DNA from 2 places in the Stenotrophomonas sp. 1L-E-5-B-C3 genome. Region 1 is predicted to be linked to the other one. Evidence: riboswitches for the same ligand, from Rfam matches in the RefSeq annotation. Region 1 holds a riboswitch; the other holds the start of a gene.
What was found. Region 1 has a riboswitch for glycine ahead of gcvP (aminomethyl-transferring glycine dehydrogenase). Riboswitches for the same ligand answer to the same signal wherever they lie in the genome.
Positions count from the first base shown of each region.

Region 2: another riboswitch for glycine. It lies ahead of AC0Z6F_RS16955 (trimeric intracellular cation channel family protein); the one in region 1 lies ahead of gcvP (aminomethyl-transferring glycine dehydrogenase).

Region 1 covers NZ_JBXAWS010000010.1:21,022-36,965, reverse strand. The annotation lists gene AC0Z6F_RS13910 (amino acid permease) at 73-1,440, shown strand; gene AC0Z6F_RS13905 (VOC family protein) at 1,547-1,957, shown strand; gene gcvP (aminomethyl-transferring glycine dehydrogenase) at 2,058-4,925, opposite strand; glycine riboswitch at 4,988-5,090, opposite strand; gene AC0Z6F_RS13895 (multidrug effflux MFS transporter) at 5,389-6,615, shown strand; gene AC0Z6F_RS13890 (siderophore-interacting protein) at 6,758-7,654, shown strand; gene AC0Z6F_RS13885 (hypothetical protein) at 7,724-8,116, shown strand; gene AC0Z6F_RS13880 (M2 family metallopeptidase) at 8,243-10,207, opposite strand; gene AC0Z6F_RS13875 (phosphoethanolamine transferase) at 10,807-12,456, opposite strand; gene AC0Z6F_RS13870 (phosphatase PAP2 family protein) at 12,453-13,220, opposite strand; gene AC0Z6F_RS13865 (ArnT family glycosyltransferase) at 13,332-15,053, opposite strand; gene AC0Z6F_RS13860 (response regulator transcription factor) at 15,166-15,879, shown strand; gene AC0Z6F_RS13855 (sensor histidine kinase) at 15,866-15,944, shown strand, end outside.
Region 2 covers NZ_JBXAWS010000014.1:92,473-108,416, reverse strand. The annotation lists gene AC0Z6F_RS16980 (3-deoxy-7-phosphoheptulonate synthase) at 1-56, shown strand, start outside; gene AC0Z6F_RS16975 (hypothetical protein) at 108-230, opposite strand; gene AC0Z6F_RS16970 (efflux RND transporter permease subunit) at 240-3,305, opposite strand; gene AC0Z6F_RS16965 (multidrug efflux RND transporter permease subunit) at 3,302-6,379, opposite strand; gene AC0Z6F_RS16960 (MdtA/MuxA family multidrug efflux RND transporter periplasmic adaptor subunit) at 6,376-7,542, opposite strand; gene AC0Z6F_RS16955 (trimeric intracellular cation channel family protein) at 7,828-8,445, opposite strand; glycine riboswitch at 8,528-8,633, opposite strand; glycine riboswitch at 8,647-8,736, opposite strand; gene AC0Z6F_RS16950 (GIY-YIG nuclease family protein) at 8,777-9,043, shown strand; gene AC0Z6F_RS16945 (hypothetical protein) at 9,116-9,535, shown strand; gene AC0Z6F_RS16940 (nuclear transport factor 2 family protein) at 9,605-10,036, shown strand; gene AC0Z6F_RS16935 (hypothetical protein) at 10,041-10,493, shown strand; gene AC0Z6F_RS16930 (NAD(P)/FAD-dependent oxidoreductase) at 10,585-11,865, opposite strand; gene AC0Z6F_RS16925 (NYN domain-containing protein) at 11,988-12,767, shown strand; gene AC0Z6F_RS16920 (glutathione S-transferase family protein) at 12,911-13,531, shown strand; gene AC0Z6F_RS16915 (primosomal protein N') at 13,626-15,803, opposite strand.

The sequences.
Region 1 (15,944 bases):
GCGCTGTGCCTATCCCCGCGGGCATGGGACAGGGTAAGGTGTCGCCCCTGTAGCCCGCCGCCAGCCCTGCCGATGCCCAACTCGATTCCGACCGCTTCGCCGTCCCGCCTCGGACATTCGCTCAAGCCCCGCCAGCTGATCATGATGGGCCTGGGCAGCGCCATCGGCGCCGGCCTGTTCCTCGGCTCGGGCGTAGGTGTGCAGGCGGCCGGCCCGGCGGTGCTGGTGTCGTATCTGGTCGCTGGTGCGCTGGTGATCATCGTGATGAACGCACTGGGCGAGATGGCGGCGGCCAAACCAACCAGTGGTGCGTTCTCGGTATATGCAGCCGACGCCATGGGCGCTACCGCCGGCGCCACCGTGGGCTGGCTGTGGTGGGTGCAGCTGGTGATCGTGATCGCCGCCGAAGCCGTCGGCGCGGCCGGGCTGCTGGCCTCGGTCTGGCCGGTGATACCGGTGCCGATGGCGGCGTTGGCCTTCATGCTGTTCTTCACCGCGATCAACCTGCTGGGAGTGAAGAACTTCGGCGAGTTCGAATTCTGGTTCGCCATCCTCAAGGTGGCGGCGATCCTGGCCTTCATCGCCATCGGCGTGGCGCTGCTGATGGGGTGGCTGCCGCAGGTGACCTCGCCGGGCCTGAGCAACTTCACCGAACACGGTGGCTTCGCCCCGAAGGGCCTGGCCGGGATCGGTGCGGCGTTGCTGGTTGTCGTTTTTGCCTTCGGTGGCACCGAGATCGTGGCCGTTGCGGCGGCCGAGACCGAAGATCCCGAGCGCAGCATTGCCCGTGCCATTCGTACCGTGGCCTGGCGCATCCTGGTGTTCTACATCGGCTCGCTGAGCGTGATCATCGCCGTGGTGCCGTGGACAAGCGAGGCGCTGAAGTCGCCGTTCGCTGCGGTGCTGGATATCGCCCGCATCCCGGGCGCGGGTACGGCCATCACCCTGATCGCGGTGATCGCGCTGTTGTCGGCGCTCAACGCCAACCTCTACGGCGCCTCGCGCATGATGTACTCGCTGGCGCAGCGCCGCGAAGCCCCGGCCGTGTTGGGCTGGACCGACCCGCGCCAGGTACCGGTGATCGCCGTGCTGGCCAGCGTGCTGTTCGGCTTTGCCGCCACGGTGATGGAGCTGCTGTTCCCGGACCGGGTACTGCCGGTGCTGCTGAACATCGTCGGTTCCACCTGTCTGCTGGTGTGGACGCTGTCGCTGGTTTCGCAGCTGGTGCTGCGCCGCCGTGCCGACCGACTGGGTACCCGCCTGCCGTTCCGCATGGCCGGATTCCCGTGGCTGACCGTCTGTGCGCTGGCGATCCTGGCACTGATCTTCGGCCTGCTGCTGAGCGAAGCGCATACGCGCCTGCAGTTCCTGTCGATGGTTGCGCTGACTGCCACCATCGCCGCCAGCAGCGCCATCGCCCGGCGTATGCGCGAGGCGTGATTGATGTCGCCGGGCATGGCCCGGCGCTACCGATACACCCTGCGCACATGCGGCATGCCATCCTGACCCTATGGGCCGTCAGCGGCCCGTCGACCAGGAGTACCGCATGTTGCGCAGTCGCCCCTTCCTGATGTTCACCGGCCAGGCCGAGGCCGCCCTGGCCCTGTATGCCGAAGCCTTCGCCGATTTCCGCCTGCTGGCACTGCAGCGCCACCCGGAAGGCCCGGGGGCGGGCGTGCCGGGGCAGGTGCGCCAGGCCATCTTCCTGCTCGGCGGCACCCATTACCTGTGCTTTGACAGCCTGGATGTGCACGATTTCACATTCTCGCCGTCGATCTCGCTGTTCGTGGAGTGTTCCGGCGCCGAGCAGTTCGAGCGTGCCGCGCGGGTGCTGGGCGAGGGGGGCCACTGGCTGATGCCGGTGGGTGACTACGATTTCAGCAACCGCTACGGCTGGGTGCAGGACCGCTTCGGCGTGTCGTGGCAGCTGAGCCTGGGGCAGATGCCGGATCCGTGATGCGTTCTGTCGCTGCGCTCGCCGGGCATGGCCCGGCGCTACCGGAAAACAAAAACGGCCCGCTTGCGCGGGCCGTTCTCATTTCCGATGCCGCGATGGCTTACGCCTCGACTTCGTCATCCTTGTAGGCATCGACCGGGATGCAGGCGCACATCACGTTCTTGTCGCCGTACACGTTGTCGACGCGCGCCACCGGCGGCCAGTACTTCTGCAGCTTCAGGCTCGGCAGCGGGAACGCAGCCATTTCGCGCGGGTAGGCGTGGGTCCACTCGCTGGCGGTCACCGCGGTCGCGGTATGCGGCGCGTTCTTCAGCGGGTTGTCCTCGCGGTCCAGGCGGCCGTCTTCGATCGCGGTGATCTCTTCGCGGATCTGGATCATCGCGTCGATGAAGCGGTCCAGCTCATGCAGCGACTCGCTCTCGGTCGGCTCGACCATCAGCGTGCCGGCCACCGGGAAGCTCAGCGTCGGGGCATGGAAGCCGAAGTCGATCAGGCGCTTGGCCACGTCCTCGGCGCCGATGCCGCTGGTCTTCTCCAGCGGGCGCACGTCCAGGATGCACTCGTGTGCCACCAGGCCGTTGCGGCCGGTGTACAGGGTCTTGAAGTGCGGAGCCAGGCGCTTGGCGATGTAGTTGGCGTTGAGCTGGGCGACCTGGGTGGCCTTGCGCAGGCCTTCGGTACCCATCATCGCGATGTACATCCAGCTGATCGGCAGGATTGACGCGCTGCCGAAGCTGGCTGCGCTGACCATACCGACCGGGCCGTGGTCGCCCAGCTTGCCCGGCAGGAACGGCGCCAGGTGCTCCTTGACCGCACACGGGCCAACGCCCGGGCCGCCGCCGCCGTGCGGGATGCAGAAGGTCTTGTGCAGGTTCAGGTGGGAAACGTCCGAACCCCACTTGCCCGGCTTGGCCACGCCGACCAGGGCGTTCATGTTGGCACCGTCGGTGTACACCTGGCCGCCGTGCTTGTGGATGATCTCGCAGATCTCCACCACCTCTTCCTCGAACACGCCGTGCGTGGACGGGTAGGTCATCATGATCGCGGCCAGGCGGTCGCTGTACTTCTCGGCGTTGAGGCGGATGTCCTCGACGTCGACGTTGCCGTTGGCATCGGTCTTGGTCACCACCACCTTCATGCCGCACATCTGTGCCGATGCCGGGTTGGTGCCGTGCGCCGAATCCGGGATCAGGCAGATGTCACGATGGTCTTCGCCGCGCGAGCGGTGGTAGGCACGGATCGCCAGCAGGCCGGCGTACTCGCCCTGCGCGCCGGAGTTCGGCTGCAGGCTCACCGCGTCGTAGCCGGTGCATTCCACCAGCATCGCTTCCAGCGAGTCGATCAGTTCCTTGTAGCCCAGCGCCTGGTCGGCCGGCACCAGCGGATGGATCTGCGAGAACTCCGGCCAGGTCACCGGGATCATCTCGGCGGTGGCGTTGAGCTTCATGGTGCACGAGCCCAGCGGGATCATCGTGCGGTCCATCGCCAGGTCCTTGTCGGCCAGCGAACGCAGGTAGCGCAGCAGTTCGTGCTCGCTGTGGTGGGTGTTGAACACCGGATGGGTCAGGAATTCAGACTGGCGCAGCAGGCCGGCCGGCAGCGCGTCGGCGGTGCTGGCATCCAGTGCGTCCACATCCAGCGAAGCACCGAACACCGAAGCCACGGCCACGATGTCGGCGCGGGTGGTGGTTTCGTCCAGGCTGATGCCGACCGAGTCGCTGTCGATCGCACGCAGGTTGTAACCGGCGGCACGGGCCTTGGCGTGGATCTCATCGGCGTGCACGCCGGTGACGTGCAGGGTGTCGAAGAAGTCACCACCGACCTGCACGCCGGCACTGCGCAGCGCGCTGGCAAGGATCGAGGCCAGGCGGTGGGTGCGGCGGGCGATGCGGGTCAGGCCTTCCGGGCCGTGGTAGACGGCATACATCGAGGCCATCACCGCCAGCAGCACCTGCGCGGTGCAGATGTTGGACGTGGCCTTCTCGCGACGGATGTGCTGCTCGCGGGTCTGCAGGGTCAGGCGGTAGGCCGGGTTGCCCTGTGCGTCGATCGACACACCGATCAGGCGGCCCGGCATCGAACGCTTGTAGGCATCGCGGCAGGCCATGAACGCCGCATGCGGGCCACCGAAGCCGAACGGCACGCCGAAACGCTGGCTGTTGCCGACCACGATGTCCGCGCCCCATTCGCCGGGGGCGGCCAGCAGGGTCAGCGCCAGCAGGTCGGTGGCCACGGCCACCAGGCCGCCGCGTGCGTGCACGGCATCGACCAGCGCCTTGTAGTCGCCGACCTGGCCGAAGGTGTCCGGGTACTGCAGCAGCAGGCCGAAGCTGTCCGCTTCCAGGGCTTCGGCCGGCGTGCCAACGCGCAGCACGATGCCCATCGGTTCTGCGCGGGTGCGCAACAGTTCCAGCGTCTGCGGGTGTACGGCGTCGTGCACGAAGAAGGTGTCCGACTTCGACTTGGCCGAGCGCTTGGCCAGGGTCATCGCTTCGGCGGCGGCGGTCGCTTCGTCCAGCAGCGAGGCGTTGGCGATTTCCATGCCGGTCAGGTCGGCGCACAGGGTCTGGAAGTTGATCAGCGCTTCCATGCGGCCCTGCGAGATTTCCGCCTGGTACGGGGTGTAGGCGGTGTACCAGGCCGGGTTTTCCAGGATGTTGCGCAGGATCACGTTCGGCGTGTGGGTACCGTAGTAGCCCTGGCCGATGAAGCTGCGCAGCACGGTGTTCTTGTCGGCGATCGCGCGGATCTTCGCCAGCGCCTGCACTTCGGTGATCGACTCCGGCAGCGCCAGCGGGGCCGGCGACTTGATCTTGGCCGGCACGATGGTATCGGTCATCGCATCCAGCGAGGCGTGGCCGATGACGCCGAGCATCTGCGCGATCTCGGCATCGTTGGGGCCGATGTGGCGCTCGACGAAGGCCGAATGATGCTCGAGCTCACGCAGGGAAGGGGTGTTCTGGGACATGGCGAAGGATCCGTCAGGAAAGGGCACACGCACGGGCACAAGCCGCCGGTCGGCGGTCTGCGGGGCGCCCCTCTGTCCTTTTGCCTGAGAGTTTGAAAGCGCGGCGGACCGCAGCTTCTTGCCCCTTCGGCGCCGGATTGAACCGGTCTCTCCAGAGTTCTGTTACGGGTGGTATCGGGCCTGAGCGATTACGGGCGTTGCGCCTTCGGCAGCGGTGTTCCGCTTCTCCCACCGTGTTGCCCGCCGATTATAGCCCGTTGCGCGCCGGCCGGCCGCTCCCGGGGGGCGCCGCTGCGCCTGAATGGCCGATGGCCCGGCCGTGCGTTTTGTGCATCCGTGCATGGCGCGGGGCGCAATCCCCACCTATGATGGGTGGATACCCGAATTCATCTGGCGCTGTCCCTGTTTCAGGGGACTGGCGCCCGCCGTGCGTGCCGCGCATGGCCCTGCCGGACGCCTCTCCATGACCGCCGCTGTTGCTCCTTCCACCCGCCGCATGGCCCTGCTGCTTGCCGGCCTGGCCATGTTTGGTCCGTTCTCAATCGACACCATCTTCCCGGCGTTCCCGCAGCTGGCCCAGCGCCTGGCGGTGGACGAAGTGGCGGTGCAGCAGACCATCAGCGTGTACCTGCTGTTCTACGGCCTGATGAGCCTGGCCCATGGACCGCTGTCCGACGCCTGGGGCCGCAAGCGGGTGATCCTCGGCGGCCTGGTGATATTCGTCGGCGCCTCAGTCGGCTGTGCGCTGTCCACTGACCTGACCACGCTGCTGGGCTTCCGCGCACTGCAGGGCCTGTCGGCAGGTGTCGGCATGATCGTCGGCCGAGCGGTGATCCGCGACCTGTACCACGGCCATGACGCACAGCGGCTGATGAGCCAGGTGTCGATGCTGTTCGGCATCGCCCCGGCGATCGCCCCGATCATCGGTGGCTGGATCCTGCTCAGCGGCGCTGGCTGGCCGTTGATCTTCTGGTTCCTGGTGGTGTTCGCGCTGGTGCTGCTGGCGGCCACTGCACGCTACCTGCCGGAAACCCATCCGGTCGAGGCGCGCGTGCCGTTGTCACCGCGCGTGCTGCTGCGCGACTACGTTCGCATCGGCTTCAATCCGCGTTTCCTGCGCCTGGCGCTGGCCGGCAGCATCGGCTTCGGTGGCGTGTTCCTGTACATCTCCTCGGCGCCGGTGTTCGTGATGCAGCACCTGCACCTGGGCGAGGGCGGTTTCGCCTGGCTGTTCATTCCCACCATCGGCGGCATGACCACCGGCTCGTTCCTGTCCGGGCGCATGGCCGGGCACAGCAGCCCCACGCGACAGGTCGCCATCGGTTTCGGCCTGTGTGCGTTGTCGGTGCTGCTGAACATCGGCTACGTCGGCCTGGCGCCACAGTTCGCACTGCCGTGGGCGGTGATGCCGATCTTCCTGGGCGGCATGGGCATGGCGCTGATCTTCCCGATCCTGGCGCTGGCGGTGCTGGACATGTATCCGCACCAGCGTGGCCTGGCGTCCTCGCTGCAGGCCTTCGTGCAGCTGATGATCAGCACCGTGGTGGCCGGCGTGGTGTCGCCGCTGCTCAGCGCCAGCCCGCTGCACCTGGCACTGGGCCAGGCCGCGTTCTTCGGCGCCGGCTTCGTGTTCTGGTACTGGGAACACCAGCGCGAGCGCGCGGCGCAGGCAGCCTGCACGGGCCATTGAGCAGCGCGCAGGGGTAGGGCGGACGGGGATGCCGGCACATCCTTGCAGCCGCGGACAACCGGACTAGGCTGGGCATTCCAGCCAGCCGGTGCGTGGATGCACGACAGCCAGCCAATCCGATGTCGTCGCATGAGGTACCCCCATGGCTGCGCAGCAGACCTACCGCCTGTTCGAGGTGGCGCTGAAGGAGCGCCGCGTTCTTTCCCCTTCCCTGGACCGCATGGTGTTCACCGGTGCCGACGTGGCGCGGATGAAGACCGAAGGCCCGGACCAGCGGATCAAGGTGTTCTTCCCCTTGCCCGGCCAGGAGGTGCCACAGGTGCCCAGCGGCGAGGACTGGTATCCGCGCTACCGGGCCCTGCCTGATGAGCTGCGGCCGCCGATGCGCACCTACACCATCCGCCAGCTGCGCGCCGAGCAGGGCGAGGTCGACGTTGATTTCGTCATCCACGGCGTGACCGGGCCCGCTTCGCGCTGGGCCATGCATGCGCGGCCGGGTGACCGCGTCGTGCTGCTGGCCCCCGATGCCGACTGTGCCGACAGCAGCGAAGGTTGGGAATGGAAGCCGCCGGCCGGCGTCGGCCAGGTGCTGCTGGTGGCCGATGAAACGGCGCTGCCTGCGGTGGCGGGCATTCTGGAGGAACTGGCGGCCATGCCTGATCCGCCGCGCACGCTGGCGCTGCTGGAAGTGGCCCAGGCCGGCGATGCGGTGCCGTTGAAAGCGCCGGGCACGGCCGAGCTGGTGTGGTTGCCGCGCGGGCAGGCCGCCTATGGCCAGCCGCTGCTGCAGGCGGTGCAGGAACGGCTGGCAGCGACCTCGAGCGTGGCTGCCGGCGATGCGCTGGAAGAGATCGATGTCGACGCTCAGATCCTGTGGGAGCAGGCCGATGCCAGCGTGGCCGGACCGCTGTATGCCTGGGTGGCCGGCGAGGCGGGTGCGGTGATGGCGATCCGCCGCCATCTGGTGCGTGACTGCGGACTGGACCGCCGCGCCATCACCTTCATGGGCTACTGGCGGCACGGAAAAGTGCTGGACTGAGCGGAGCGTGAAGCGGTGCTGTGGGCGGGGTGCGTTATCCTTGCGCCCCCCTCGCAGCGGTACCGCACCATGTCCACCAGCTCCAAGATCCGCCGCGACCAGCGCCGTCGCCAGGAAAAGCAGGCCGCCAACAAGGCAGCCGCGCAGGCCTCGCCGGTGGAGCCGCATGCCGAACTGCGCGATGCGCAGCGCACCCTGCTGGCCGGTGTCGTGCGCCGTGATGGCGAATGGGTGCTGGGCATGGATGGCCGCATCGCCGGCCAGAGCGAGAGTGCTGCCCAGGTGCTGGCCCTGATCATGCAGGCCGGTGAACTGCACGAACGCAACGGCACGCCGGTGCGCCTGGTGTACTCGGATGCACTGCGTGATGCTGCGCAGGCCGAAGCGAAGGAAAAGGGCCAGACCTTCGAGGAATTCAAGGCCGAACTGGCCGCCGCGATGGCCGCGAAGAAGAACAGCTGATCGCGGCCAAACTGTAGAGCCGAGCCATGCTCGGCTGTTTTTCCACCGCGCTGCGCGCGGCAAGCCGAGCATGGCTCGGCTCTACAACGTAAAGAGGGGCGGATCCTCGCGGATCCGCCCCTTTTTTCATTTCGCCGCCGGGGCCGCGTTGGCCTGCCAGCCGCACATCTGGCCTTCGTTCTGCTGCTTCAGCCATTCATTGACCGGGCTGAAGTACTCGATCATCGGGCCGGCATCGAGCTTGTCGGTGCCGGTCAGTTCCTTCAGTGTGGCCTGCCACGGCTGGCTGGCACCCTTGCTCAGCATCGCCCAGTACTTCTGGCCGGCTTCCTTGTTGCCGTAGAAGGTGCACTCATGCAGCGGACCCTTGTAGCCGGAGGCATCGCACAGGCCCTTGTAGAACTGGAACTGCAGGATGCGCGCCAGGAAGTAGCGGGTGTACGGGGTGTTGCCCGGCACGTGGTACTTCGCGCCCGGATCGAAGAACTCTTCGCCACGGGTGCTGGCCGGCGCCACGCCCTGGTACTTGGCCTTCAGGTCCCACCACGCCTTGTTGTAGTTGTCGGCGGTGATGGAGCCATCGAACACGCCCCAGCGCCAGCGGTCGATCATCAGCCCGAACGGCAGGAACGACACGCCCGAAAGCGCCATGCGCATCTGGTTGTTGATGACCGCCTCGCGGCTTTCGGTCGGCGCATCGACCAGGCCGATCGAGCTGAGGTACTTGGGCGTCATCGCCAGCACGATGGTGTCGCCGATTGCTTCATGGAAGCCATCGTTGGCACCGCCCTGGAACAGCGGCGGCAGCGGGTTGTAGGCCAGGTCGTAATAGATGTGGCCCAGCTCGTGGTAGATGGTGGTGAAGTTCTCTTCGTTCGGCTTGATGCACATCTTGGTGCGCACATCGCCTTCCATGTTCATGTCCCAGGCGCTGGCGTGGCAGACCACGTCGCGGTCATCGGGCTTGATGAACTGGGTTTTTTCCCAGTAGGACTGCGGCAGCGACGGCATGCCCAGCGACACATAGAAGTCCTGCGCGCGCTCGGTCATCTGCTTGGCGGTGCGCAGTTCGGCCTCGCGCTGCGCCTTGTACTGCGCCGCTACGTTGGCATCCTTGCCGGCCTTGGCCAGCGCCGCGCTCAGATTGGTCTGGTACTGCTTTTCAAGCGCAGCGGTGATGTCCAGGCTGCCGGCACCCGGGTACGGTTCCAGCTGGTCCCACAGGTTGGACCAGTCCTGCTGCCACATGTTGCCCAGCAGATGCGCCGCGATCAGGCCGTTGCCCACTTCGGCCTTGTCCTTGCCGTAGGTCTTGTCCAGCTTGCCGCGTGCATAGCAGTGCAGCTGCTCGTACATCGGCTTGACCTGCTCCCACAGGCGGTCGGTTTCCGGGCCGATCTGCTCCGGCGGCATGTCGTAGCCGCTGCGCCACATCTGGCCGGCATCGGTGAAGCCCATGCCCTTGGCGCCTTCGTTCACCAGGCCGACGAACTTCTGGTAGTCGCCGCGCATGCTCTTGGTGGTGCTGTGCCAGCCCTGCCATGCGTCGAGCTGCTTGTCGTAATCGCGGCTGCGCGCCAGCACCTGTTCCAGTTCGCCCAGCTGGCGGCAGGAGTTCGGATCGTTGGCATCGGTACAGTACTTGCCGGCGCCGTAACTGCCTTCCATGCGGGTGGCGATCTGGGTCAGCTCGGCCAGCTTGGCCGGGTCACGCGGTGCCGGCATCGAGGACATCAGCTTCAGCAGGTGGATCGCGCGCTTGCTGTCCTCGCTCATCGGCTTGCCATCGAACCTGGCGGCCTGTTCGATCCAGCTGTTGAGCTGGGTCAGCGAGCGCTCGTTGGCCTTGGCCGCGATGCGTTCCGAATCACTGTTGATGTAGGTGGAGGACAGCCACTGCGCCGAGGTCATCTCCGGGTAGGCGGCCTTGAATTCGGCATTGATGCGGGCCACGAACTGGTCGGCGGTTTCGCCGGCCGGGGCGCTGCTGCTGGCGGTGTCGGTGCCTGGCGCAGCTTCCTTCTTGCAGGCGGCCAGGGCCAGCGTGGCGGCGGCGATTGCCGAGGCCAGCAGGAGATGACGGTGTTTCACGGGCGGTCCTTGGGTGGTGAACGACGGCCGAAGGCTAGTGGGCAGTCGCCGCCACCGCAAGTGGCGGAAGTCGGCCGGGCGGCGCCCGGCACCCGCAGAGGCCTTCAAGCAACGGCAACGTCAACTTCAAAAGCGGGGATTCCGTTGGATGGCGGGGCGGTGTGGGCTTGCAGGACACGCCGTAAACCCATCCATGGGGGCTCGATGGCGCCATCCATGGCGCCAACGGTCCTGCAAGCCCACACCGCCCCACCTCTGACAGATCGCTGCGGCTGTTGGTGGGTGTCGACCTTGGTCGACACATCTGTCAGGTATCGACAATCAAAATGGGGTCAGATCCGTTTTCCGGAGGAAAACGGATCTGACCCCAAGGTCGTTTCATCAGGTCGCGGAAAACTGTCGAAGGCGGGGTGGGTCCGGTGGCGGGAGTGTCCGCGGCATGGATGCCGCGGCCAAGCCCCCAGGGATGGGTTTACGGCGTCTCCCGCCACCGGACCCACCCCGCCATCCCACGGAATGCACGCTGTTGCTGTTGCTTCGGCCGTTGCGGTTGCGGTTGCCTCTGCAGGTGCAGGGCTGCAAGCCCTGCCGAACAACCCTCAACCCTCGCAGTTGGCGAACACGTCGCGATCGCGCTCGTACAGCGATGTCTTCACCTGCATCAGGCCCAGCACCGACGGGAACAGGTTGTCGTGGTCGGTATACGCTGCCGATCGTGCACGCAGGCACTGCAGGTTCAATCCGCGGCTGCTGGCGAAGCCCTGCGAGAACCACATCGTCATCGGCACCCGGGTCTGCTCGGCCGGGGCGATGGCGTAAGGCACGCCGTGCAGGAACAGACCCTTCTCGCCCAGCGACTCGCCGTGGTCGGACAGGTAGATCATCGCCGTGTCGTATTCCTGCATGCCCTGCAGCGTGCCGATGGTCTTGGTCAGGAAGTGATCGGTGTACAGCACGGCGTTGTCGTAGCTGTTGGTGATCTCTTCGCGCGAGCAGCGGCCGATGTCACGGGTGTCGCAGGTCGGGGTGAAGCGTCGGAACGCAGGTGGGTAGCGCTCGAAGTAGGCCGGGCCATGGTTGCCCAGCTGATGCAGCACCACCACCCGGTCACCCGGTTTCGTACGTACCTGGGTGGCCAGGTCCTGCAACAGGATCTCGTCCATGCAGCGGCCATCGGCGCACAGGCCCGGGGTGGTCGCGTCGGACAGCGACTGGAAATCCAGGCCCTCGCACACGCCCTTGCAGCCGGACTGGTTGTCACGCCACAACGGGGCGATGCCGGCGCGGTTCAGTACGTGCAGCAGCGACTGGTGCGCGCGGATCTTCTTCTCGTCGTAGTCGTGGCGGCCCCACGGCGAGAACAGGCACGGCAGTGAAACCTCGGTGCTGGTGCCGCACGAATGCATGTCGGGGAAATTGACCACGCTGGCCTGGGCCAGTTCCGGGGTGGTGTTGCGGCCGCCGTTGAGGCCCCAGTTCTGCGCGCGCACGGTCTCGCCCATGACGATCACCAGCAGCCGCGGCTTGCTGGCCGGGGCGCGTGGGGTGGCCTTGGCGTCGGTGCCGATCGGCAGCTTCGGTGCGCGCTGCACCGGGTTGTCGCCACGCAGTGCACGCGGCAGGCCCAGCAGCACATTGGCCGGGGTGGCCAGGTAACGCACTTCGCGCTGGTTGCGCATCAGTGCCGAAACATCCTGGAACGAAATCAGCGCACCGCCGAGTGCGGTCACCGCCGCCACCACCAGGAAGCCGATGCGCCACAACAGGCTGTGGCCCCAGCTGCGGCGGCGCAGCTGCACGCGCCACAGCACCACCATCGGCAGCACTGCCAGCAGCAATAGCGGCCACAGCAGCGACACGGTCATCAGCTCGCGGCTTTCCTTGGGATCGGTCGCCAGCACATTGCGCAGCATGTCCGCATCCAGATAGATGTGGTAACGGCTCATGTAATGCGCAGCGAACGCGGTCACCAGCAGCAGCACGCTGATCACCACCTTGGCGTTCCAGCGCCAGACCAGGATGCCCAGCAGCAGGCCGTGCGCGCCCAGCAGCAACAGCAGCAACGAAAGCGCGTAGCGCAGGCTGCCCGGATGGCTGGCCATCGCGCTGTGCCAGAACAGGCCGTTGCCGGCCACCGCGAAGAACAGGCTGGTCAGCGTGATCAATGCTTCGGTGGACAGCTGCGGACGCCAGCGCAGAAGACCCGCCAATGCAGGGAGGCGGGCGGGGCGTTGGACCGATGCACTCATGCGTTCGCCTCCTGGCGGTTGGGACGGTCCAGCTGATGGCGGATCAGGACGCGTTTGACGATCAGGTACAGGCCCAGCGAAAGCAGCCAGCAGATCATTGCAGTGGCGATGTCATGGGAAAGGAAATGGGCGCCGCGCAGTTGCTGGCCGATGCCGAACACCAGCCCGGCGCCGAGGCCGATCCACAGTCCGGCCCAGCGCCAGGCAGGACGCCACAACAGCGCGAAGAAGTACAGGCACAGCCAGGCGTAGCCGGCGCTGGCGTGGCCAGCGGGGAAGCAGGCCTGGGGCGACATGCCGCTTGGGCGCACGGTGAGCAGCCCGATGAAGGGCTGGTTGCCGCCATAACGCAGCAGGTCCCAGGGGCATTCCATCGGCACCAGTGATTTCAGCAGAGAGATCACACCGGTGCCCAGCGCCATGGCAATTACGACATAAAGCAGCGCCCACCGCAGGGTGCGATCGCGACCCTTACGCCAGTGGTGGAAGCACAGCAGAATCGCCACAAGGGCTGCTGCCGTGCTCAGCCATTTGCCGGCTTTGTGCACCAGTGTGCGGGTGACCCATGCGTCCTGCAGTGCCCAATGGCCGCCTTCGAGGCGGAACAGATGATCGGCTACCCACTGGTCGCCGCCGAAACCCATCAGCAGCGTAAACACGGGCAGACCGATTGCAACAGGCAGCCAGAGGTGAGTTACGGCAAATTTTGACGCCAGTGGCGATGTCGCAAGCGGTGCTACCGAATCAATGGGCTGGACGGGCATGTGGGGAAGGGGCGGTTCGGGAATCCGCGGTCATGCTCGTCACCTGGATGTCGGAGAAGGGTCGGACGCTCGTTCGTGCCGGGTTAATGCTTGCCCGGCACGCGCCTACGTTCAGTCTTCTTCGGCAGTCGACCCGGTGCGTTCGGCATGGCATTCCGCGTCCCACGCGGTACCGGGAAGCAGTTGCCAACGATTGCGATTGGCAACACCGATATCAATCACTTTGGCTGGGTCCACGCAGGGGCTCATCGCATCGTCCAGTACCAGCAGCCAACGTTTCTCGGGCGCCTGAGCCAGCCATGGGCCGGCGTCGTGCCACTGCTCTGCCCACGGTCGCTTGAAGCCGAACTCGCGCACCGGGCGGTCGGCCTGCAACAGGTTCTGTTCGCGCCAGGCGACCAGGGCCAGTTCGGCGTCCGGGCCGATCCGCGCGCCAACCCTGCGCATCAGCGCCGAGGCCGAGGCGTAGGGATCCAGCGCTGGAATCAACACCAGGCCGTAGAGCATCCACAGCATGCCGTGGGTGAGCAGTACCAGCGTTGCAGCACGACGTACCCGCAACCACACGATCAGCGTGGCCAGGGCGATGGCGAAGGTCAGCAGGCCATCACCGAGCACCGGCAGCAGGGTGTCCGGCATTGCACGGCGTTCCAGCTGGGCCACCGCCCAGGGATGCTCGGTCATCAACATCACGCCGAGCACGCCGGTGGCCAGCATCAGCACCATGCTGTAGCCGAACAGGTAGCGGCGTACGCACAGCCGACGCAGCAGGCCCGGCAGCAGCGGCGCGACGGCCAGGGCCAGCGCCGGCAGCATCGGCAACAGGTACACCTCGCGCTTGCCCGGGCTGGCGCTGAAGAACACCAGCACCAGTACGGCCCAGCCCAGCAACAGCCACTGCCGGCGGTCGCCACGACGCAGGCGGCGCCACCAGGGCTTGAACAGCATCGGCAGCAGCAGGCTGCCCGGCAGCCACAGGGTCAGGATCACCTGCAGGTAGTACCAGGCCGGCTGCCGGTGGTGCCAGGCATTGGCGTAGCGGGTGCCGGTCTGCTTGAACAACAGCTCATGTGCGTAGGCCTGCAGTTCGGCGCTGGGTGAATGCAGCAGGGCCCAGCCCAGCGGCGCCAGCCACACGCCCACGCCCAGCAGGAACGCGGGAATCAGCCACAGCAGGGTGGCAGGATGCGGGCCGTCCACGGTGTACCCGCGACGGCGCTGGAACAGCCACCAGCCGAACCAGGGCAGCACCATCAGCAGCGGCAGGAAGCCGACGCCCTTGGTCACCGTACCCAGCCCGGCAGCAAAACCGGCCAGCCACAGTGCGGGAAGGTTGCGACGTTCACACAGATGACGCATCAGCCCCCACAGGGCCACGGTAGTCATGCCCACCAGCACCATGTCGATCTGCGCGCGCTTGGCCATCAGCCCGAACTGCAGGGTGCAGAACAGCGCTGCCAGCGCGTACATCGCATGCCGGGGCGACCACAGCCGCCGCGCCAGATCCGACACCAGCCACAGACTGAGCAGGGCACCCAGCAATGAGGGCAACAGGAACGACCACCGCCAGCTGCCGACAATTTCGTAGGCGGCCGCCTGCAGCCACATGAACACCGGCGGCTTCTCCGCGTACAGCTCGCTGCCACGGTGCGGCAGCAGCCACTGCCCGCTCTCGACCATGGTCCTGGCTGCCAGCACGAATCGCGGCTCGTCCGGCGGTTGTGGCTGCCGGAGGCCGATACCCGCTGCCAGCGCAGCGATGATCAGCAGCCACAACAGGGGCAGGCGCCATTGGCGGGGCAAGGCTACGGGCACGGCAGGCTCCGGGAGCAAAACAGCCACTCTGAGGTGACGAAGGTGGAAAAAGCGTCAGAACGGGACAGGGCGACCGCATTCCGACATGAGCAGCGCTACCATGCTACGAACTTCCGTGGATGTTTCGTGCATGCGTCTGTTGGTGATCGAGGACAACCGCCAGCTGGTGGCCAACCTGTTCGACTATTTCGAGTCGCGCGGGCACGTGCTCGACGTGGCTCCGGATGGCATCACCGGCCTGCATCTGGCCGGCAGCCACCCCTACGATGCGGTGATCCTGGACTGGATGCTGCCGCGCATGGAGGGCCCCGAGGTGCTGCGCCGGCTGCGCGCCGAGCACGCGTCGGAGGTGCCGGTGATCATGCTGACCGCGCGCGATGAGCTGCCGGACAAGATCGCAGGCTTCCGCGCTGGAGCCGATGACTACCTGACCAAGCCGTTCGCGCTGCCCGAGTTGGAGGTGCGGCTGGAGGCCCTGCTGCTGCGCGCTCAGGGGCGCAACCCGCGCAAGCGGCTGCAGGTCGGCGACCTGGTGCTGGACCTGGCGACCCTGGAGGCCCAGCGAGAGGGCCAGGTGCTGCACCTGTATCCGGCCTGCCGCAAGTTGCTGGAGGTGCTGATGCGGGCCAGTCCCGGTGCGGTCACCCGCCAGCAGCTGGAATTTGCCCTGTGGGGCGACGAGCCGCCGGACGGCGACCTGCTGCGCTCGCATGTCTACGAGCTGCGCCGCAGCGTCGATGGGCCGTTTGGCGAAAAGCTGATCCATACCCTGCCGCGGGTTGGTTATCGGTTGGCCGTGACCACCGGCAGCGACGCCGGCAAGGATCCTGATGAAGGTGCGTAAGCCCGGCCCGCTGTACCGGCGCGTGCTGTGGTGGTTGCTGGGGTACCTGGCGCTGCTGTCACTGG
Region 2 (15,944 bases), on a different contig from region 1:
GACTGGCTGCGGCCGTGCGCGCCCGTCGCGAGGTGAAGGTGTCCGAAGCCGCCTGAGTGCGGCACGTGTGTGGATGGCGGCCAGCGCCTGCGGGGGTGCGGCCGCGATCAGGGCCGGTCGGAGTTGGAGACCGGCCCGTCCGCACCGGCGATGCGCCTGGCGCTGCGCATGAGCGACAGCGCCAGGTACATCGCCGGGGTGGTGATGCCGGTTTTTGTAGCGTCGAGCATGGCTCGACGCTACATGGCCTTTTTCGCGCGCAGCCTCGCCAACGCCAGATACATCGCCGGCGTGGTGTACAGCGTCAGCCACTGGCTGACCAGCAACCCGCCCACAATGGCGATCCCCAGCGGTTGCCGGAGTTCCCAGCCTTCGCCGTTGGCCAGCATCAGCGGCAGCGTGCCCAGCAGCGCCGCCAGCGAGGTCATCAGGATCGGCCGCAGGCGCAACCGCGCGGCTTCCATCACTGAATCCTGCGCGCTCAGCCCGCGCCGCTCGCCGGCCAGCGCGAAGTCCACCAGCAGGATGGTGTTCTTCATCACCACGCCCACCAGCAGGAACAACCCCAGCAACGCGATCAGGTTCAGTTCGTTGCCGAACAGCCACAGCGCCAGCAGTGCGCCGATGCCGGCCGAGGGCAGGGTGGACAGGATCACCAGCGGCTGCAGAAAACTCTCGTAGAGGATGCCCAGCACCAGGTAGACCGCCAGCGTGGCGCCCAGCACCAGCCACAGCTGGCGCGAACGCAGCTGCTCCAGGCCGCCGGCTTCGCCGGACAGTTTTCCCTGTACCGAACGTGGCAGCATCAGTTTCGATATCGCACCATCGATCGCCTGTGTGGCCTGTTCCAATCCTACGCCCGGTGCCAGTGCGAACTCGATCCAGATCGAGGCGAACTGCTCGCTGTGGTACACCCGGTCCGGTGCCATGCCATAGCGCCAGCTGGCGATGCTCGACAGCGGAATGCGCTGGCCGTTGCCATCGATCACCTGCAGTCGTGACAGCGTGCCCGGGTCCTGGGTGTGCTTCGGGTCCAGCTCCATCACCACGCGGTACTGGTTGAGGCTGTCGTACAGCGTGGCGACCTGGCGCTGGCTGAAGGAGTTGTTGAGCATATTGGCCACCGTGCGCAGGTCCACGCCGTGGCGCGCGGCTGCTTCGCGGTCGATATCCAGCACCACCTGGCGCATGCCCGCTTCACCCTGTGCTTCCACGTCAACCAGTTCGGGCAGGCCACGCAGGGCGGCAGCCACCTTCGGTGCCCATTCGCGCAGGGGCGCTGTATCGGCTGAAAGCAGCTGGAACTCGTACTTGCCGCTGCTGCCGGCGCCCTCCAGGCGGATGTCCTGGTCCACCCACAGATAGAGATTGCCGCCGGGCAGCTTGGGCAGCCGCGCGCGCAGGCGGTCGATCACCTGCTGGCTGGACACCTTGCGCTCGGCCAGCGGCTTCATCTTGATCATGATGAAGGCGTTGTTGACCCCGTTGCTGCCACCGATGTAGCCGATGATGTCCTCGATGGCCGGATCGGACAGCAACAGCTTCCTGTACGCATCGATCTTCGGTTGCATGGCCTGGAAGGACAGGCCGTCATCGCCGCGCGCGAAGCCGCGCAGCTGCGCGGTGTCCTGCTTGGGCACGATGCCCTTGGGCACCTGCTGGAACAGCCACGTGTTAAGCGCGATGACTGCAACGAAGGCCAGCAACGGCCAGCGCAGCCGGCGCAGGCTGGCCTGAAGCGTGCGCAGGTAGGCGCTGCGCACACGTTCGAATAGCGCATTGCTGCCCCGCTGCCAGCGCGAGGGTTGCTGCGCGGCATCCACGAACAATCGTGCACACAGCATCGGCACCAGGCTCAGCGCGACCAGCACGGAGACCGTCATGGCCGCCACCAGGGTCAACGAGAATTCGCGGAACAGGCGTTCGACGAAGTCGTCCAGGAACAGGATGGAGACGAACACCACGGCTAGTGCAACGTTCATCGACAGCAGCGTGGCACCGACTTCCGATGCACCCCGTACTGCCGCCTGCCAGCGGTCGGCGCCCAGTTCGCGATGGCGGGCGATGTTCTCCAGCACCACGATGGCATCGTCCACCACCAGCACGGCGGCGACGATCAGCGCCATCAATGAAAGCGTATTGAGTGAGAAGCCCATCAGCGCTATCAGCGCCAGCGTGCCGAACAGCACCACCGGAATCGCCACGCTGGGCACCAACGCTGCACGCCAGTGGCCGAGGAAGCCGAGCACCACCAGCACCACCAGCACGATCGCCAGCACCAGCGTGAGCTCTGCTTCGTGCAGGGTGGCGCGGATCACCGGCGAGCGGTCCATCACCAGCCGCATGTCCACGCTGGAGGGCAACAGCGCATGCAGTTGCGGTAGCTGCGCCTGGATGGCATCAACGGTGGCGATGATGTTGGCGCCGGGTTGGCGGCTGACGATCAGCAGCACGGCGGGGCGTTCGTTGTGGAAGCCGCTGGCGTAACGGTCTTCCACGCCATCGGCAACGGCGGCGACATCGCCCAGCCGCAGCGTGCGGTCGTCGCTGACCTTCAATGCCAGTTCGCGGTACTGCGCGGCCTGGCGCAGCTGCAGCGGCGCTTCCAGCTGCCACTGCTGGCGGTCATCGCCCACGGCACCCAGCGGGCGCATGGCGTTGGCGCGGCCGATGGCCTGGGCCACGTCCTCCAGCGCCAGGCCTGCATGGTTCAGTGCATTCGGGTCCAGCGATACACGCACGGCGGGCAAGGCGCTGCCGCCCACCTGCACTTCGCCCACGCCCGGCACCTGCGACAGCTTCTGCGCCAGCACGGTGGAGGCCAGGTCATACAGCTGGCCTGGCGAACGCGTGTCCGAGGTCAGTGCCAGCGCCAGGATCGGTGCCTGTGAGGGATTGACCTTGCGGTACTGCGGCATGCCGGGCATGCCACTGGGCAACTGCCCGCGTGCAAGATTGATGGCGGCCTGCACTTCACGCGCTGCCTCATCGATGTCGCGGCCGAGTACGAACTTCAGTTCGATCTGGGTCTGGCCCTGGGTGCTGGCCGAGTCGATGCGTGAGATGCCGGGCAGGCTGCCCAGTGCGCGCTCCAGCGGCGTGGCGACGGTGGCTGCCATCGACTCGGGCGAGGCGCCGGGCAGGCTGGCACTGACTTCAATGGCCGGGTAATCGACCTGTGGCAGCGGCGCCACCGGCAACAGGCGCAATGCCAGCAGGCCGGCCAGCACCAGCGCCACCGCCAGCAGGATCGTCGCTACCGGGCGCTGCACGCAGGCCTGCGCCAGGCGCGCGATGGGGGTCACGCGCGCGCCTCGTCAACGGCCACCGGGGACGTCGCACGGCCACGCTGCAGGCGATCAAAGGCCAGGTAGATCACCGGCGTGGTGAACAGGGTCAGTACCTGGCTGACCAGCAGCCCGCCCACCATCACCCAGCCGAGTGGTTGCCGCAGCTCCGCGCCGGAACCACTGGCCAGCATCAGCGGCACTGCGCCGAACAGCGCGGCCAGCGTGGTCATCAGGATCGGCCGGAAACGCAGCAGCGCGGCCTGATGGATCGCCTCGCGCGGTGACATGCCGCGTGTGCGCTGCGCGTCCAGTGCGAAGTCGATCATCATGATCGCGTTCTTCTTCACCAGGCCGATCAGCAGCACGATGCCGATCACCGCGATCAGGTCCAGGCTGCGTCCGCTTACCCACAGTGCCGCCAGCGCACCGACGGTGGCCGAGGGCAGGGTGGAGAGGATGGTGATGGGGTGGATGAAGCTCTCGTAGAGCACGCCCAGCACGATGTACATCACCACCACCGCAGCCAGGATCAGCCACAGTGTGGACGACAGCGAGCTGCTGAAGGCCGCTGCGGCACCCTGCAGGCGAAGTTCGATGCTCTGCGGCAGGTTCACCTGTGCGCGCGCGGCGTGCACAGCCTCCACCGCTTCGCCCAGCGAAGCGCCCGGGGCAAGGTTGAACGACAGCGTGGCCGCCGGGAACTGGCCCACGTGATTGCGTAGCAGTGCGGACGGACCCACCTCTACCCGCGCCACCGCACCCAGCGGCACGGTCTGCCCACTGCTGCTGCGCACACGCAGGCCCGTGATCGCCTCCGGCCCGGGCTGTCGTGAAGGATCGGCCTCCAGCACCACCCGGTACTGGCTGGCCTGGGTGAAGATGGTCGAAATCTGGCGCTGCCCATAGGCGTCGTACAGCGCATCGGCTACTGCTTCCACGCTCACGCCCAGGCGCGCCGCCGCATCGCGGTCGATCGCCACGCGCGCCTGCCGGCCCTGCATCTGCAGATCGCTGGCGACATCGCGCAGTGCAGGTTGCTGGCGTAGCGCCTGCAGCAGCTTCGGGGTCCAGCGTTCCAGTGTTTCAAGATCCGGCGTGGCCAGGGTGAACTGGTACTGGGTGCGGCTGATGCGGTCCTCGATGCCCAGCTCCTGTACCGGCTGCAGGTACAGGGTGATGCCGGGGATCTTCGACACGCGCTGTTGCAGGCGCGCCATCACCACGGCGGCGCCATCGCGGTCGCCGTGCGGTTTCAGCTCGATCAGCAGGCGGCCGGTATTGAGCGTGGCATTGTTGCCGTCCACGCCGATGTAGGACGAGACGCTGGCCACCGCCTCGTCGGCTTCGATGGCCGCCGCCAGCGCCTGCTGGCGCTCGCGCATGGCCTGGAACGAGATCGCCTGCGGCGCTTCGCTGATGCCCTGCACCAGGCCGGCATCCTGCACCGGGAAGAAACCCTTGGGCACGGCGAAGTACAGCGCCACGGTCAGTGCGAGGGTGGCAACGGTGGCCAGCAACATCAGCGGCTGGCGCTGCAGCACCCAGCGCAGCTGGCGGTCGTAGAGGCCGATGACGCGGTCGAAGACATCGGGCGCATGTGCAGTCTTCGCGTGCGGCTTCAGGAACCGCGCGCATAGCATCGGCGTCAGCGTCAGCGAGACCACCAGCGAAATGCCGATGGCTACAGCCAGTGTCACTGCGAACTCATGGAACAGTGCACCCACCAGGTCGGCCATGAACAGCAGCGGGATCAGCACCGCGATCAGCGAAACAGTCAGCGACACCAGGGTGAAGCCGATCTCGGCTGCGCCTTTCAGCGCTGCATCGCGGGGGCTTTCGCCTTCCTCCAGATGGCGGGCGATGTTCTCCAGCATCACGATGGCATCGTCCACCACGAAGCCGGTGGCGATGGTCAGCGCCATCAGCGTGAGGTTGTTGAGCGAATAGCCGGCCAGCAGCATCACCGCGAAGGTGCCGATGAGCGACAGCGGCACCGCGACGCTGGGAATGAGCGTGGCCGGCAGATTGCGCAGGAACACCCAGGTGACCAGCACCACCAGGCCGATGGCCAGTACCAGTTCTTTCTGCACGCCGCGCACCGACGCGCGGATCGATTCGGTGCGGTCGCTCAGTACATTCATCTGCACGCCGGCGGGCAGCGTGGCCTGCAGCTGCGGCAGCAGCGTACGCACCTGCTCGACCACGGCGATCACGTTGGCGCCGGGCTGGCGCTGGATGTTCACCAGCACTGCCGGCGTGGTACCGCTCCACGCAGCCAACTGGCGGTTCTCGGCGCCATCGGTAATGGTGGCTACATCGCCCAGCCGCAGCGGCGCGCCGTCGCGCCAGGCCAGTATCAGGGCACGGTACTCATCCACGCTGCGCATCTGATCGTTGGCATCGAGCATCACCGCGCGGATCGGGCCATCGAAACTGCCCTTGGGCAGGTTGACGTTGGCGGCGGCGATGGCGGTGCGGATGTGGTCCATGCCCAGGTTGTTGGCGGCCAGCGCCGCTGGATTGACCTGGATGCGCACCGCCGGGCGCTGGCCACCGGCCAGGCTGACCAGGCCGACGCCGGGCAACTGCGCCAGGCGCTGGGCGATGCGCGTATCCACCAGATCGTGCACCTGCGGCAGCGACAGGCCTTGCGAGGTCACCGCCAAGGTCAGGATGGGGGTGTCGGCCGGGTTGACCTTGCGGTACACCGGCGGCACCGGCAGGTCCCCGGGCAGGAAGCTGCCCGCCGCGTTGATGGCGGCCTGCACGTCCTGCTCGGCCACACCCAGCGACACCTCCAGCCCGAACTGCAGGGTAATGACCGAGGCGCCACCGGAACTGGTCGACGACAGTTGTTTCAGGCCGGGAATCTGGCCGAGCTGGCGCTCCAGCGGTGCGGTGATGGTGCGTGTGGTCAGTTCGGGGCTGGCACCCGGATACAGCGTGGTGATCTGGATGATCGGGTAATCGACCTGCGGCAGCGCCGCCACCGGCAGCAGGCGATAGGCCAGCACGCCGGACAGCAGCAGCGCCACCATCAGGAGAGTCGTTGCGACCGGGCGCAGGATGAACGAGCGCGAGAGGTTCATGCGCCGGCCTTGGTCGCGGCCTCCTCGGTGATGATCTCCACCGCCGTGCCGTCTTCCAGCCCGTCGATGCCTTCGATCACCACCTTGTCCCCTGCGGCCAGCCCGGAGCGCACGGCCACGCGTCCATCATCGGCTGGACCGAGCACCACGGTGCGGCGTTGTGCCTTGCTGTCCTTGTCGACGATATGCACGTAGTTGCCCTGGCTGCCGAACTGCACGGCGGCATCGGGAATCAGCAGCGCGGGCTGCTCGCCCAGCTGCAGGCGGACGTTGACGAACTGGTTGGGGAACAGCGCCAGATCGTGGTTGTCGAAGTGCGCACGCAGTTTCAACGTGCCGGTGGTGGTATCGATGCGGTTGTCGACGCTGGACAGCGAGCCGCGGGCCAGCTGCCGGCGTTCTTCGCGGTCCCAGGTTTCCACCGCCAGTGCCGGTTGCGCCTGCACGGCATCGAGCAGCGCAGGCAGCTCGGGTTCGGGCACGGTGAACAGCACGCTGATCGGCGCGGTCTGCGCCAGCGTCACCAGGCCTTCGGCATCGCTGGCGCGCACCAGGTTGCCCACGTCCAACCGGCGCAGCCCGACGCGGCCACTGACCGGCGCGGTGATGCGGGTGTACTGCAGCTGCAGGCGCGCTTCATCAACAGACGCCTGATCGCTGAGGCGGCGGCCCTGCAGCTGGCGCACCTTGCTCTGCTGGTCGCTCAGTTCCTGCCCGGACACGTAGTTCTGCTTCTGCAGTTCGCGGTAGCGCTGCAGCTGGCGCTCGGCGTTTTCCAGCTCGGCCAGATTCTGCTGCTGGGTACCCTGCGCCTGTGCCAGCTTCACTTCATACGGGCGCGGGTCGATCTGCGCCAGCAGATCGCCGGCCTTCACCTGCTGGCCTTCCTGGAAATGCAGCCGTAGCAGTTCGCCATCCACGCGGCTGCGTACCACCACGCTGTGCAGCGGGGTGACCGTACCGACCGCCTTCAGGCGCAGCACCAGCGGCTCGGCGCTGGCGCGTGCCACGCGTACCGGCACCGTCTTGCCCGGCGCATCGTCGCTGCTGCCGGCGCCGTTCCGGGGCCACAGCCACCACGCCAGAACGGCGACGAGGGCGATGGCCAGCACCGCCCACAACAGGCGGGCACGACGGAAGCGGGAATTTTCGGCGACAGACATGGGGCATCCTGCGCCCTGCGCGCGCAGGGACATGCGGGCCCGTCGGCGCGTTCACGGCACCACGGGCAGCGGGGAGGGAGTTGTCTGGCGGGGCCGCGGGCGCGGCGTGGCTGGATGCCGTCGCGGCAGCGACGGGGTGACAATGGTAGCCAATCACCCCGGCCAATGCCGCATGACCATGGTCATGCAACGCATTCGGTAGTGCCGGCCGCTGGCCGGCAACCTGCCGGAATCTGCGGGCGCGTGCCGTGTTGCCGGCCAGCGGCCGGCACTACCGTCAAACAATCAATGCACTTCGTCGTGATAGACGAACTTCGGCATTTCCCAGCGGTAGTGGATCGCCAGCAGGCGCAGCGCGAAGCCGCCGCCGAGGCAGCACAGGATCGCGGTGGCGTCGGCCACGCCCCAGTGCAGCAGCAACAGGTAGGCCGCGCCGGTCAGCAGCGCGATGATCGCGTACAGCTCCTTCTGGAAGATCAGCGGCACCTCGTTGCAGAGGATGTCGCGCAGCACGCCGCCGAAGGCGCCGGTCAGCATGCCGGCAATCAGCACGATCGGCATGGCATGGCCGGCCTCACGTGCGATCGAACAGCCGATCAGGGTGAAGGCGATCAGGCCCAGTCCATCGAGCACCAGGAAGGTGCGTCGGAAGTGGTGCATCCAGCGTGCGACCCAGGTGGCGATCAGCGCCGCACACACGGTGAAGCCCAGGTACTCGGGATGCTTCACCCAGCCCAGCGGATAGTGACCGAGCAGGATGTCGCGCAGTGATCCGCCGCCGAGGGCGGTAACGCAGGCGATCATGATCACACCGAACAGGTCCATGCGGCGGCGGCCGGCGGACAGCGCGCCGGTCATGGCTTCGGCGGAAATGGCGATCAGGTAGATGATGGACAGCAGCATGGGACAGGCTCCGGGCGCGGTGGGGCCGGCCATGCGCGTGTACCGCCACTGCCTGCGCAATGACGGGATGACGATGACCGGTGCCGCTCCCGCTGTCCTTTTGCCTGAGAGTTCAGCGGCATGGGCCGCGTGCCCCTTCGGCGGATCGTGCCGGGCAAGCCCGGTGACCTCTCTCCAGCTCGGCGAGTCGAATGCATGGTTGGTGGGATTCCAGCCCACCGGCCTGAGCGATCATGGGAGCCTGCGCCTTCGGCGGGCGCCAGCGCGGCGCCTCTCTCCTGCATTCGGGCGCCAGTATATCCGCTGCAGTGCAACACGGCATAATCCGGCCATGGCCTCGTCCCTGCGCCCGTGGTTCCTGTACCTGCTCGAATGCCGCGATGGCAGCTATTACGCCGGCATCAGCACCGACGTGGACGCGCGTTTCGCTGCCCACCAGGCCGGAAAGGGCGCGCGTTACACCCGGGCGCGGCCGCCGCTGCGCGTACTGGCCGTGCGCGAGTACCCGGACCGGGCCGCCGCCTCGCGCGCCGAATGGCAGCTCAAGCAGCAGCCGCGCGAACGCAAACTGGCCTGGCTGCAGGCACCGGTCCTGTAGATCCACGCCTTGCGTGGATGGAGACGCCGCCCATGCCATGATCGCCACAGCCATGGACATAGGATTGGTCCGATGAAGACCTGCTGGATGCTGCTGTTCACCACCTGCATGACCTTGCCGGCCTGCGCCCAGGCGCCGACCTCGCCGCCACTGCAGCACGGGCAGATCGGAACCGCCGCAGAGCTGGCCGCGCAGCGTGGCCCGGCCACTGCTGACCCCATCCACCTGCGCCGTGACCGGGTGCCGCCCGATCTGGTCGACCTGATTCCGCTGGCCGAAAAATGGGGCATCGGCGATGACCTGCTGCGCGACGAGATGCAGGAACGTGCCACCGACGCGGAAAAGCGCGCGATGGCCGATGCACTGAAGCATCGGCATGCGCGCATCACCGCCTGGCTCGACAGTTTCCCGAAGGGCCAGCCGATGACCGACGAAGCGGCCGCGTTCATGTACATGCAGCTGGGCGTCGACGAAATGGGCCTGATGCAATAGATCCGCGCCACGCGTGGGTAAGTACGCCGCCCATGCCATGATCATCCCGCCCCAGCCTTGGAGACCAGGATGTCCACGCTTGCCATGTTGCTCGCTGTTGCTGGTGCGACAAGCCCCGCCGCCGACCCGGCCACGATCGCGGCCATCAAAGCCACTTGCCACGATTACGTCGACGGCCAGCTGGAGGCCGACCCGCAACGCGTCGCCCGCTCCCTGCACCCGGACCTGGCCAAGCGCGCGGTCCTCGGCGATACACCCGACGAACGACTGGGCCTGCGCCGCATGTCGAAGGAAGAGCTGGTCTCGTTGACGAAGCAGGGCGCGCTGAAGACCCCGAAGGATCAATGGAACCGCCGCTGCACGGTGCTGGACGTGACCGGCAACGCGGCCTCGGTGCGGCTGGAAACCCCGTGGTTCGTCGACTACTTCCACATGGGGCGCTTCGACCAGCGCTGGGTCATCGTCAACGCACTGTGGTATCCGAAGCCGAAGGCGCTGTAGAGCGATGCGTGCCGCCGGCAAAGCATGGATATCCGTCGTCGTACTGGTCGCCGGTATCGCGCTGCTGCCTGGCCTGCTGTACCTGCTCGGGCTGGCGCTGGTGGAAGGCCGGCCGCAGCCGGCGGACCGCGCACCCAGTGGTGTGGCTGCGTGCAGCAGTGAGCAGCGCACGGGATTCCAGCCGATGAATCCATGGAGCTTCATGACGCGGTTCTTCGATCCTGAAGCGTTGAAGAAGGCGACTGATGTCGAGCGCGAAGCGTTCTGGGTTGCACGCCGCCACCTGATGCGGCAGCCAAGGCACGACATGCTGCGCTGGCATCTCAGCAGTACCGTACTGACAATCTGGATCACCCGGCATTGGAGTAGCACGCAGATTGCCGACACCGCGAGGAAGGAGGATTTCTGCCGCACCTGGTCGGAACGGCGGGTGCCGGGCGGCCCGATGAACCGGTAGATCCACGCCATGCGTGGATGGTGTTGACGGGGTCAGAGCCCTTTCCTGCGGAAAGGGATCCGACCGCGCAACAGCCGGCCAGCGGCCGGCACTACCGTCGGGGTCGCCGGTCTGCCTGGTCATCACCGAAGATGATGCGCGCGCTGCGCTGGTAGCTCCAGTACGCCACCGCCCAGTTCAGCAGCACCACGACGCGGTTGCGGAAACCGATCAGGAAGAACACGTGTGCGGCCAGCCAGAACCACCAGGCGAGGACGCCCGAGAGTTGCAGCCTGCCCAGGTGCACGATCGCGGCCATGCGGCCGATGGTGGCCAGGTTGCCGAAGTCTGCGTACTTGAACGGTCCGGGGACTGCCTTGCCATGCAGGCGCGCGCGGATCACCTCGGCCACGTACTTGCCCATCTGCTTGGCGGCGGGTGCCACGCCAGGCACCGGCTTATCGTTGGCCTGGTTCAGCGCGGCCAGATCGCCGGCCACGAACAGTTCCGGGTGGTCAGGCAGGGTGAGGTCCGGCTGCACCTGCACGCGGCCGGCGCGGTCCAGCGGTACATCCAGTGTTCGCGCCAACGGTGAGGCGGCCACGCCGGCGGCCCAGACCACGGTGCGGGCCGGCACGAACTGATCACCGAGCTTGAAACCTTGGCTGTCGATGTCGCTCACCGGGGTACCGGTCAACACTTCCACGCCCAGCTTTTCCAGCTGCCGCCGTGCCTTCAGCGAAAGCACTTCCGGGAACGAAGACAACACGCGCGGGCCGGCTTCGACCAGCCGCACCTTGGCGCTGGCCGGATCGATATGGCGGAACTCGTTGCGCAGCGTATGCCGCGCGATTTCGGCCAGGGTGCCGGCCAGTTCGACACCGGTGGGGCCGCCGCCGACCACGGCGAAGCTCAGCCACGCGGCCTTCTTCGCCGGGTCCGGTTCGGCCTCGGCACGTTCGAACGCCAGCAGCAGCTTGCGGCGCAGCGCGATGGCATCGTCCAGCGTCTTCAGGCCGGGGGCATCATCGGCCCACTGGTCGTTGCCGAAGTAGGCGTGGGTGGCACCCGTGGCCAGCAGCAGAGTGTCGTAGTCCAGCGTGCTGCCATCGGCCATGCGGATCTGCCGGGCCTGCTTGTCGATGGTGACCACTTCGCCGAGGCGCACTTCCACATTGCGCTGGTGGCCAAGGATGTGGCGCAGCGGTGCGGCGATATCCGGGGCGGACAGGCCGGCGGTGGCCACCTGGTAGAGCAGCGGCTGGAACAGATGGTGGTTGCGGCGGTCGACCAGGGTGATGCGTATGCGCTCGCGGGCCAGGGCACGGGTGGCCCAGAGACCGGCAAAACCGCCGCCGACAACAACCAGGTGGGGAACGCGCTCGCGACTCATCGACTCACTCCAGTGGGGGCATGGGGGAAGCGCTTGGCATCTTCGCACGGCAGGCGGTTGTCACGTCAGCGCCCGCGCGGATCGGCGATACTCGGGTTCAGGCAACCGCCCGCGAGGAATCCATGAGCGAACCGGAAAAGCGCATCGCCCTGTTGATCGATGCCGACAACGCGCCGGCCTCGAAGATCGACGAGGTCCTGGCTGAAGTCGCCCGCTACGGCGTGGCCAACGTGCGCCGCGCCTATGGCAACTGGAAGAGCCCACGGTTGAAGGGATGGGAGGCGGTGCTGCACGAGTACGCGATCCGCCCGATCCAGCAGTTCGCCTACAGCAAGGGCAAGAACGCCTCGGACATGGCGATGGTGATCGATGCCATGGACCTGTTGTACGCGCGCAACCTCGATGGTTTTGCCATTGTGTCCAGCGATGCCGATTTCACCCCGATGGTGATGCGCCTGCTGACCGATGGCGTGAAGGTCTATGGCTTCGGTGAAAAGAAAACGCCGGAACCGTTCGTCAACGCCTGCTCGAAGTTCACCTATCTGGAAGCGCTGGGCCAGACCCATGCCAGCGTGCAGGACGTCGAGCAATCATCGAACGAGCAGGCACCGAACGAACCGGTGGCCAATGACGATGCCCGACCGCGCAAGAGCGGCGCGGAAATGCGCAGCGATACGCGGCTGGTGAAGATGCTGCGGCGTGCGGTGTCCTCGGCCGAGGGCGAGGATGGCTGGTCGCACCTGGGCCCGGTCGGCAGCCAGATCGGCAACCAGGCCTCGTTCGACCCGCGCAACTATGGCTACGGCAAGCTCAGTGACCTGCTGGCAGCGATTGGCCTGTTCGAGCTGAAGAAGGACGGCAAGTCCTCCTACGTGCGCGCGCTGCCGAAAAAGAACAGGTAGCTCCGGCTGCTGGCCAAAGAAGAACCGGTAGTGCCGGCCGCTGGCCGGCAAGCCCCAGATGCCCGATTCCACATCCGCCACCCACATACCCACTCCGATCAGGCGTATCGTTGCCGCTCGCATTGCCAGCAAGGAAAACCCGCATGTTGAAGATCTGGGGCCGTCGCAATTCCAGCAACGTCCGCAAGGTGCTGTGGTGTGCCGAGGAGATCGGCCTGCCGTATGAATCCATCGAAGTCGGTGGCAGCCATGGCGGCACGCAGACACCGGAGTACCAGGCGATGAATCCCAACAGCCTGGTGCCGGTGATCGAGGACCATGGCCTGCCGCTGTGGGAATCGAACGCCATCGTGCGCTACCTGAGCGCGCGTTACGCGCTGGGCACGCTGTACGCCGAGGACCCGATGGAACGCGCCCAGGCCGAGAAGTGGATGGACTGGAGCACTTCGCGGATGGCGCCGATCTACAGTGACCTGATCTGGGGCATCATGCGCACCGCCCCGGCTGACCGCGACGAAGCGCGGATCAATGCCGCCATCGTGCGCGCCGGCGACTACCTGGCGATGGCCGACGCCACGTTGGCCAAACAGCCGTGGCTGTCGGGCGAGACGTTCGCGATGGGTGACATCCCGCTGGGCTCGCTGATCTATGCCTGGTTCGAACTGCCGATCCAGCGCCCGGAACTGCCACACCTGGCCGACTGGTACGCCCGCCTGCGCGAGCGGCCGGCCTACCAGCGCGGCGTGATGTCGCCGCTGACGTAAGCGAAGGCGTTCGGGGTCAGAGCCCTTTTCTGCGAAAAGGGATCCGACCCCAGGCCATCGGGGTCGGCCCCCCCGGCGGGTTCTGCGCGTGCCCTTAATACAGGTCCGTCGGATCCACATCCAGCGACCAGCGCACCTTGCGTGCTTCCGGCAGCGCGTACAACTGCGGCACCAAGTGCGAAAGCACACCGTGCAACGGCGGCCGCTGCAGCGCAGACAGCAGCAGCTGGGTGCGCTGGTAGCCGGCGCGGCGCGGCATCGGCGCCGGCATCGGCCCGTAGGCCTCGACCACGTTCTGTTCGCCCAGCAATTGCCGCGCGGCCAGCAGGAAGGCATTGGCATGCTCGATCTGCTGGGCTTCGGCACGCATCAACGCCAGGTGCGCGAACGGAGGGAATCCGGCGGCCTCGCGCTGGTTCAATTCGGCCTGCGCGAATGGGTGGTAGCCGCCGCTCACCAGCGTTTCCAGCAACGGATGCCCGGGATGGTGGGTCTGCAGCCAGACCTCGCCGGGATCGCGTGCACGGCCGGCGCGGCCAGCGACCTGGATCAGCTGCTGTGCCAGTTTTTCACTGGCACGGAAGTCGGCCGAGAACAGCCCTTCGTCGATGCCCACCACCACCACCAGGGTCAGCTTGGGCAGGTCGTGGCCCTTGGCCAGGATCTGCGTGCCGACCAGGATGCCGGGCTGGTCGCCCAGTTTCGCCAGCTGATGTTCCAGCGCGTCACGTCGCGAGGTGGTGCCGCGGTCGATGCGCACCACCGGAAAATCGGCGAAGGCCGCGGTGAGGTGCTCTTCCAGGCGTTCGGTGCCGATACCCTGCGGCTGCAGCGCCAGGCTGCCACAGGCCGGGCAGGCCAGCGGTGCCGGCTGCCGCGCACCGCAGTGGTGGCACTGCAGGCGACGGCCGCCACCATGCACGGTCATCGGTGCATCGCAGCGGTTGCAGGGGGCGGTCCAGCCGCAGTCATGGCACAGCAGCACCGGCGCGTAGCCGCGACGGTTCTTGAACACCAGCACCTGCTGGCCACGCTGCAGGTGTTCGCCGATTCCGGCCAGCACATCGGACGAGAGGCCGTCATGCAACGGCCGTTTGCGTACATCCAGGATTCGCACGCGCGGTGGCCGTGCATCGCCGGCACGCTGCTTCAGGCGCAGGTGGGTGTAGCGCCCGGCATAGGCGTTGTGCAGGGTTTCCAGCGAGGGCGTGGCGCTGCCCAGCAGCACCGGGATGCCGAGTGCCTTGGCGCGCACCAGAGCGAAATCGCGCGCGTGATAGCGGATGCCGTCCTGCTGCTTGTAGCTGCCGTCGTGTTCCTCGTCGACGATCAGCAGGCCGGCTTGCGGCAATGGCGTGAACACCGCCGAGCGGGTGCCGACAATGACGCGTGCTTCACCGCGTGATGCGGCCGCCCAGACGCGTGCGCGCTCGTTGTCGTTCAAGCCCGAATGCAGCGCGTGCACGGCGATGCCGAGGCGGCCGCGGAAGCGTGCCAGGGTCTGCGGAGTCAGGCCGATTTCCGGCACCAGCACCAGCGCCTGCCTGCCCTGTGCCAGGCAATGGATGATCGCCTGCAGGTAGACCTCGGTCTTGCCGCTGCCGGTCACGCCATCCAGCAGGAACGGCTGGAAACCCTCGGCGGCGTTGATCGCGGCCACGGCCTCGGCCTGGTCCGGGTTGAGGGTAGGGCCGGGCAGCGGCTGCGCGTGCTGCGGGGCCACACTCAGGGCGACGCGCTCGGCCAGCTCACGCTTGGCCAGGCTGCGCGCGGCGGTGCGCCAGTCCTGCATGCGTTCACCCAGCACGTCCTCATCCACGATGACTTCTGCCAGAAGTTCGGCCAGTTGCCGCGGGCGGCTGCCGGCGCGCAGCTTATCGCGCTGGGCGCGGCCTTCTGCGGTCAGCTGCCAGCCCCAGTGATGGGTGTCGGGCAGGGCTTCACCGTGGCGCAGCGGGCCGGGCAGTGCGGTGCTCAGCACCTCGCCCAGCGGCGCATGGGTATAGCGCGACAGCCATTGCAGGCTCTGCCACAGCTCGCCCTGCAGCAGCGGCTGCGGGTCGCACCACGCCAGCGCCTGGCGCAGGCCCTGACCGTCATCGGTCTGGCCATGGCCGACTACCACGCCAACCAGCTCGCGGTTGCCGAACGGCACCTTCAGGCGGCAGCCAACCGCCACCGCGGGAGCCTCGCCCTCCGGCGACAGGTAGTCGAACAGGCGGGGCAACGGGACGGGCAGGGCGACCTGCAGGGTCGGAATCGGTGAAAGCATCGGGGCAGTGTAACGGGCCATGCGCACGCGGATGGCAGGCGCGAGGGCGGCCGGGCGACGCCCGTTGAATCATAAATGTCACCTAAATATCGGTGTCCATTGGAGATTCAGTCTTATCCACATGTTCTGTGGATAAGACTG